Regions from separate parts of the Marinobacterium sp. BA1 genome, predicted to be linked through region 1. Evidence: predicted binding sites of a transcription regulator. Region 1 holds the regulator's gene; the other holds the start of a gene.
The links. Region 1 encodes LexA, which represses DNA repair genes until DNA is damaged. Its sites were predicted from a motif close to TACTGTNTANNTANACAGTA; they were not measured.
Positions count from the first base shown of each region.

Region 2: the regulator LexA is predicted to act here: its motif matches at 1,864-1,883, upstream of ACAM29_RS20580 (LexA family protein).

Region 1 is NZ_BAAFHC010000001.1:756,777-760,730, forward strand. Features, by position in the region: gene topA (type I DNA topoisomerase) at 1-828, shown strand, start outside; gene ACAM29_RS03690 (DUF6586 family protein) at 872-1,399, shown strand; gene ACAM29_RS03695 (SulA-like leucine-rich domain-containing protein) at 1,400-1,807, opposite strand; gene lexA (transcriptional repressor LexA) at 1,823-2,431, opposite strand; gene dinG (ATP-dependent DNA helicase DinG) at 2,554-3,954, shown strand, end outside.
Region 2 is NZ_BAAFHC010000002.1:252,371-256,324, reverse strand. Features, by position in the region: gene ACAM29_RS20600 (DNA N-6-adenine-methyltransferase) at 1-254, shown strand, start outside; gene ACAM29_RS20595 (hypothetical protein) at 326-592, shown strand; gene ACAM29_RS20590 (hypothetical protein) at 593-787, shown strand; gene ACAM29_RS20585 (DNA-processing protein DprA) at 831-1,772, shown strand; gene ACAM29_RS20580 (LexA family protein) at 1,919-2,218, shown strand; gene ACAM29_RS20575 (hypothetical protein) at 2,235-2,909, opposite strand; gene ACAM29_RS20570 (hypothetical protein) at 2,972-3,277, opposite strand; gene ACAM29_RS20565 (DsbC family protein) at 3,462-3,954, opposite strand, start outside.

The DNA of each region.
Region 1 (3,954 bases):
CCGACAGATATTGATTGCCCCGAATGCGGTCGCAAGATGATGATCAGAACGGCAAGTACGGGCGTGTTCCTGGGCTGCTCTGGCTATAACCTGCCGCCCAAGGAGCGCTGTAAGTGCACCATCAACCTGATACCTGGCGACGAAGTGGTCAGTGTGGATGGGGATGATGAAGAAGAGTCCCGCATCTTGCGCAACAAGCATCGTTGCAAGCTGTGTGATGCGGCGATGGACTCCTACCTGATCGATGAGAAGCGCAAGTTGCACGTGTGCGGCAACAATCCCGACTGTCCTGGTTTCGAGGTTGAACAGGGTAGCTTCAGGATCAAGGGCTATGATGGGCCCAGTATCGAATGCGACAAGTGTGGCTCCGAAATGCAGCTTAAGACCGGTCGTTTCGGCAAGTTTTTCGGCTGCACCAATAGCGAGTGCAAGAATACGCGCAAACTGCTGAAAAACGGTGAGCCGGCGCCTCCCAAAATGGATCCGGTACCAATGCCGGAACTGCAGTGCGAAAAGGTTGAAGATACCTACGTACTGCGTGATGGTGCCAGCGGCCTGTTCCTGGCGGCGAGTCAGTTTCCGAAAAAACGGGAAACGCGTGCGCCGCTGGTGGCTGAGCTGGTGCCGCACCGTGATGAGATCGATCCCAAATACGCCTATCTGATGGATGCGCCGCAGAAAGACCCTGATGGTAATCCGGCAGTAATTCGTTACAGTCGGAAAACCAAAGAGCAGTATGTGATGACGGAAGTTGAGGGCAAGGCAACCGGCTGGAAAGCGTTCTACCGTGACGGGCGCTGGCAGGAAGAACAGGGACGTAAGCGCTGAGCGTGAGACCGAGACCGTCGGCGCATTCAATGGAGTACAGGTAATGAGTGATATCTATGCGGTTCGTACCAATCAGAAGCTGAATTTTGCGCGCCTGCATATCAAGGCGCTGGAGCAGGCGGAAGAGGCCTCACAGTGGAGCAAGCATGCCAGAATCGAGTCCTATCATGAGTCGATCCTGTTCTTCATGGCAAGTGGATACTCGGCGCTGTTGCGCGAGATTGCAGAAAACTACAATCTCGATGTGGATCGGATCCATCGCTTCACTGATCTGTCTGAGCAGCTTGAAGTAACTGGTCAGGAATCCCCCGAAGTAACTGAGCTTGAACAGTTGGAGCGGGACAGAGGAAGTTGGCTGCACAAAATGCTGTCTGCTTATGAGGCCTGCTGGCAGGCGTCAGACTACCACCAGGCAAAAACCGAGGTAGACAGCAGCATTTCCGAAATTCATGTATTGCAGATCAACCCGGACCATTCGGAAGACAAGGATGTGTTGGCTGAATACAAGGCTTGGTTACAGGCGTTCCGTGAACTGATAGAACGCCTGCGTGCTGGCATGCAGGAGTGGTAATCAGGTCCGCACCAGAATGCCCAGTGCATCCCCCTGGCTTGCTGACTGATTGAGTTGATCGAGCGATGGTGCAGCACCGCTGCACCAGGCGATGACTGTGTGGCATGTGCCGGCAGCCAGTGCCCGTCCGCATAGCAGCTCGGTTTGATCGAGACTGCAGGTATTCAAGACCAGGATGTGACGTGTACAGGCGCCGGCCTGCTCCAGTGCCTTGCGGGTGATATCATGTGGCGGGTTAATCAGGACCAGCCAGCGGTCTTCACGACTCAAGCCTGCGATCATGGGCAGCAGCAAGGGCTGCAGGCAAACTGAGCTGTTATGCAGCAAAATCTCGGTGACCCGGCTTTCAACGCATTCACGTTTGCTGTGAGGGTTCGAGTTCGTTGCTGTTGCATGAATTGCAGACATGGCGAGTGACCTCTGTCAGTTGCCTTGCCGGATAACGCCAACACCCAGTCCTTCGATGATCAGTTCCTGTTCACTCAGGTCTACCTCGATCGGGCTGAAGTCTTCGTTTTCGGCAATAAGAAAGACTTTGCGGCCATCACGCTTAAAGCGCTTGACCGTTACTTCGTCGCCGATCCGTGCGACCACAACCTGCCCGTCCCGGGCCTCTCGGGTTTGATGTACGGCGAGCAGGTCGCCATCCATGATTCCGATGTTTTTCATGCTCATCCCCTTGACCCGCAGCAGGTAGTCAGCGCGGGGGCGGAAGAAGTCTGCCGAGATGGTGCAGTGGTCCTCGACATGCTCCTGTGCCAGGATGGGTTCACCTGCTGCCACTTGACCAATAACGGGCAGGCCTTCGGTATCCGGTTGCTCGGCTTCCGGCAAGCGAATGCCTCTTGATGTGCCCTTGGTCAGTTCGATGGCGCCTTTGCGGGCCAGTGCCTTCAAGTGTTCTTCAGCCGCATTGGCTGACTTGAATCCCAGTTCGCGTGCAATATCGGCTCGGGTGGGCGGGTAGCCTGTTGTTTCGATATGTTTGCGAATGCATTCCAGTACTTCAGTCTGGCGATTGGTCAATTTCATGGCATCTGTTCCCTATCCGGTTACTGTGATTCTATACAGTGAATGAGCAGGGTCAAGCATTTTTCTGTTTATATATCCAGTATCTTGCTAGAATCGCCACACAGATCGGATGAGGATTGAGCGTGCTGAGCGAGGCGCAAAAAAAAGAGATCCAGGAGGCCTACAGTCGCTTCCTGAAGAGTCGTGGCCTGACTGCACGACCGGCACAGAAGCAGATGATCGCAGCCGTGGCGCGAACCCTTGCAGCGGCTGCTGTTCCACGCAGTGAAACGGATGATCTGCACCCCGCCGTGGGTGTTGTTGAAGCCGGAACCGGTACCGGCAAGACGATCGCCTATCTGTTGGCGGCCATCCCCTTGGCTCGGGCTCAGGAGTGCAGGTTGGTGCTGTCTACGGCAACCGTGGCGCTGCAGGAACAGCTCATCAACAAGGATCTGCCCGAAGTTGAAACGCATACAGGCCTGCCAATGCGCTACCGGCTCGCGAAAGGGCGAGGGCGTTACCTTTGCCTGAACAAGGTGGAAGGCCATCTTGAACAGCAGGGCCTGCTAGGCCAGATGGCGTTATATGAAGATGAGGCAGCTGAAAAGCTGCCCGATGATGTGCTGCAACTGTATCAGCAGTTGATGGACAGCTATGCCTCAGGTCAGTGGGACGGGGATCGTGATGCACTTGCAGATGAAGTGGATGATGCCATCTGGCGGCCATTGACCAGTGATCACATGCAGTGCAGCAACCGCCGTTGTCTGAATTTCAGTGCCTGTCCTTTCTACCGGGCTCGTGACCGGTTGGAAGAGGCAGACGTGATTGTTGCCAACCACGACCTGGTGCTGGCCGATCTTGCGCTTGGTGGCGGAGCCATCCTGCCCGAGCCAGAAAAAACCATCTATATCTTCGATGAAGGACATCACCTGGCTGACAAGGCGAGTGGTCACTTTGCTTTTGGTGCAAGGCTTGAGGGCAGTCGTCGATTACTGAAATCTGCACAAAAGCAGCTGACTCAGTTGGTGACAGAGACCGGTTCACCGGTGCAATTGGCAGATCCGGTAGAGCGACTGCATCGTCCTTTTGAAGAGATGGGGCTTGCGCTTGAGCAGCTTGAGCTGCTGCTGCGGCCACTGTTTGCCGAGAGCGTCAAAGACCGCTATCGCTTTGCACAAGGGCGGGTACCCGACCCACTGCTGGAGCCCTGCTTCAGCCTTGGTCAGGCGGCCGACCGAGCGCAGCAGCATCTTGAGCAGGTCGTCGATTTGCTCAAGGAGGCGATGGAAGGTGGTATTGCCGATATCCCCCGTGCAGTTGCCGAGCGATGGTTTCCCCAGATTGGCAGTTTGTTGGGGCGTGTGCAGCAGATAGCGTGGCTGGCACATGCCTATGCGCGGCCGGACCCTGAAGGTAGCTCGCCCACTGCACGATGGATCAATCGGATCGAGAGTCCTGCCGGTGAAGACCTTGAGCTTAGAAGTGCACCTGTTTCTGCGGCTGATACCCTCTCGGAACACCTCTGGAAAGTCTGTCATGCT
Region 2 (3,954 bases), on a different contig from region 1:
GAATGATCGCCCACGCCAATGGGATTGCACTGGTCTTCAGCCGAACAGATGCCAGTTGGTGTCAGGCAGCCATGAGATCGGCCACGGCTATGTTGTTTATTCAGGGGCGAATCGAGTTCATGCCTGGCCGTGAAAATCAGCATAAACGTAGCCGGTGTGGCGCAGGTACGGTGATGTTTGCTTGGGGCGGCGACTGCGCCAAGGCTCTTGAGCGAATGAGCGATCGCGGAATGTATATACTTGTGAAATCTTAACGCAAGTTTCACGCAGACTTGCCTCTTGTCAAGGTCACATGAACACCTCACAGACAATCAGGAGAGTACCCTTGGTATACGAGAAACTGTTTAACGGTAACGGTGATGAATTTTCCGCCAAATATGAAGCCGAGAAGTGGCTCAGGGAAAATGGCTATAGCGTTGGCTCAAGCTCTATAGATGGTCCGCAGGGCGTGGTAAAAGGGGATGCGTACATTTCGAAGTGGCGGAACATGACGAAGCGTGAGCAGAATGAAATGGATGGCGTTTTATATGCTGGTCGAGAGGGGGTTGCCCGCCTGCTCCTGAAGCAGGCGCCAGACAATGGAATTGCGTAAATGAGCAAAAACCAGCGGCAGAGGCTCAGTAAAAATGACCTCTGTACTTTCATAAAATCGGGTAACCCGGTTCGGCTTATTGAACCGCACGGTCGCCGTGAATGGATTGTTGAGCGCACCAGCGGAGCATCAAAGGGCAAGCAAATGATTTGCCGAGAATCGGCACTCGTGCCGGTAGATGCCGCGGATACCTGAAAACGATGAATATGAACAGGCCCACGAGAGGAGAACTTGCCTAATGTCTTGCAGCCATAGCACGTTGAACTATTTAGCCTTGAGCTGTGTAAAGGGCATCGGCCCGGCAACACTGCGCAAGATTCATGCGGCCTTTGGCAGTGAAGTGGCATTAAAAGATCCTGATGCCCTGCAGCCTTGTCTACCAAGCAATATCACACTCTCTCCTGGCGCCATTGACGAAGCCATGGATCGGGCGCAATTCCAGATTGATCAGGCCCAGGCTCACAGTGCTGTCATTCTTTCACGCGCTGATCCTGACTATCCCCCTCTTCTGGCCAGCAGCCATGATGACCCTTTCATTCTTTATGTGAAAGGATCTCTTGCAGCGCCTGAGACACTGTCAGTTGCCATTGTCGGAACACGCAAACCCACTCGGCATGGAAGCGTCATTGCTCACCGTATTGCAGGGTACTGCAGTGAGCAGGGCGCCAGTATTGTCAGTGGGCTTGCGCTCGGATGCGATGCCATCGCACACCAAAGCGTGATTGATCATAGGGGACACACCGTGGCTGTACTCGCACATGGCCTGCAGACAGTTGCGCCTCAGGACAACAGACCTCTGGCGGAAGCCATTCTTGAGCGCGGCGGCGCCCTGGTTTCACAATTTCCCTTCGGTACCGATCCGATACCGGCAAACTTCGTAAAACGTGACCGCGTTCAGGCGGGACTCGCTCAAGGCGTTATTCTGGTTCAGTCCGGTATGTCCGGAGGCAGCTTGCACGCGTCACGGGCGGCATTGCGCTCCGGTCGCTTTTTGGCTGTTGTACGCCCCACTGATGCGGACCTCGAATCCAATATTCATAGCATTCGAGCCAACCGGTGTTTGACCGATCCTGAAACGCCCACCGACGAGAAAGCGCAACTGCTCAAATGCGACCCGGATCGACTGACTGCCATGCGCGTCATCAACGGCCGAGATGACTACCCGCGTCTCTTTGCGTGAAACAACACGACAACCGGCCTACAATTGGCAATCAACCTTTGGAGAACTCACATGGCATTCCCTTCACCTGCGGCAGATTTCGCTGAAGGCAAACTGGATTTCAATACACTCTGCGTAGAACACCCCGCCGCCACCTATTTGTGAGCATGTCTGGCGATGAAATGCACGGCATTGGCATTCATGATGGTGATGTTCTGGTTATTGATAGCAGTATTACCCCGAGCCCTGGGGACATCATCATGGTCGATGTTCAGGGTGACTTCTACTGCCGCGAGTTTGGAGGGGTTAACAACACTGGCGTGAAACTCATTGCGCACGGATCAGGCAAAACCGATGTAAAAATGGTCGATCCGAACCATCTTGAAGTGTTTGGCGTTATAGCAGGCGTGGTGCGCCAGATGCGCTCAAGCGCGGGCGGGGTTCCTTACATGAAAAACACTGAGTAGCGATTCCCTGACCGCCCTAAAGGGACGGTCTCTTCCCCGCGTATTGTTCAGCACAAACAGCGGTGCCAAGGGGGTCAACTTCATTGTTAAGCGCCAGCGCAGCCATCTGCTCCTCATAGGTAGGCAGATGCGTCCGTGACCAATCAAAAGCCTTCATGTCCACGCGAGCACGTGCTACGACAACCTCCGGATTGAACACTACCACCCACTGATCACTGCCACCGCCGGCAGAGCCGAACATGGGTGCAGAGAAAACATCCAGATCAGCGCCCTCCCCCACGATAAACTCGTTCAGCGGGGCTGCCACTGAGGGTGTTAAGGCATTGTGGTTGATCATGAGGGTTATCAGATAGTCCAGCCCAATGCGGTCGGATCCGTGGCGTTCTGCATTTCGATGCAGGTTCGCGATCACTTTTTTACCCGATCGAACACGATTGGCTGCAATGAACTGCTCCATGTGACCAACGCCGCTCTTAACACCGCTCAACAGACGTGCGTTCGGGTCAACGTCCACGGTTTGAACAATGCCGCCGCCACGGGCATAGTGGCGAGCGGTTTCAATACCATTGGTCAGGTATAGGCCTGGCCCATACTCCATGACCTTGGAGTTCTTGGGGCTTACCTCGAAAGGGCCGACCCAATCTCGGCCGCCGTGGTAAAACTGAATTGTGTCATTCGATTCAGACGTCATATCAAAGCCCTATCTTATCCAAGGTGTTCGTCGAAGCCCCGAAAGATGATTGAATGACCATCTCAATCACGGCCACCATGATCAACAAAAAAAGCACCACACACCAAGCTGATCAGGCCCGGCGAAAAACGCCAGTCTGTGTTTGCGGGGCCGTTGGATTGTTCTCCCCTGACTATCGCAAGCTTCCAAATTCCAATGCCTACCAGGCAAAAACCAAGGAACGCAAATACCGTCTGTACCCAGACGCCCGCCTCAGAAAACTGGCCTCCAAATTTAGCGATTACATCGCTTAGCTCGAAACCGCCTGCATAAGCCCGAGTCGCACAAATTGCCAACATGAATGTTGAGGTGGCTCGTTTCAACATCATAGCCCTCTCCTTAAAAGCAATATTTTATTTTCTAGTTTATGCCTGAAAACACTCGCAAATATCCGCCTCAGGTATCTGTTGAACCCACTGTAAGGCAAGACTCCGAAGTTGCCCTGCCTCTTGGCCTGATCGATCGCCTCTTGCATGACGCGGCCATACTCAGCCCACAACTGCGACATACGTGTTACTCTGATTGCGTATCCAAGCGACTTTGGATCGCGTCAATGAATTGTTCAACACCTCCAAAACCCGAAAACTGTGATCCGTTGGACATGACAACATAGGGCGTCCCCGTCAGCCCAGCGCCATTGCCTGCGTTCAGCAAGGCATCCAGTGCAGCCTTACCCTCTGCGTTCAGCGCCGAATAGTCAGAGTCCTTGTGCAAGCCATGTGCCTCAAATCCTTGGTCAAGCAACGTTTTCTGCTTGGCTACGTCCGATTCAGCCAAAACATGAGTGAGGGCCGCATATTCAGGAGATTGCTCGCCACCACGCGGGAAAAGCGCATAGCGCACTGTGATACCCTGATCATTGATGGCCTTCATCTCATTGTGCAGTCGGGTACAGAATGGGCACGTGGTATCCGTAAATACCGTGACGACAGCCTTTTCCTCGCCGGCGGCTGGGTAGTCGATCACATGAGCGTCAATGGTCTTCAGCAGGCTCACACGGCTATCC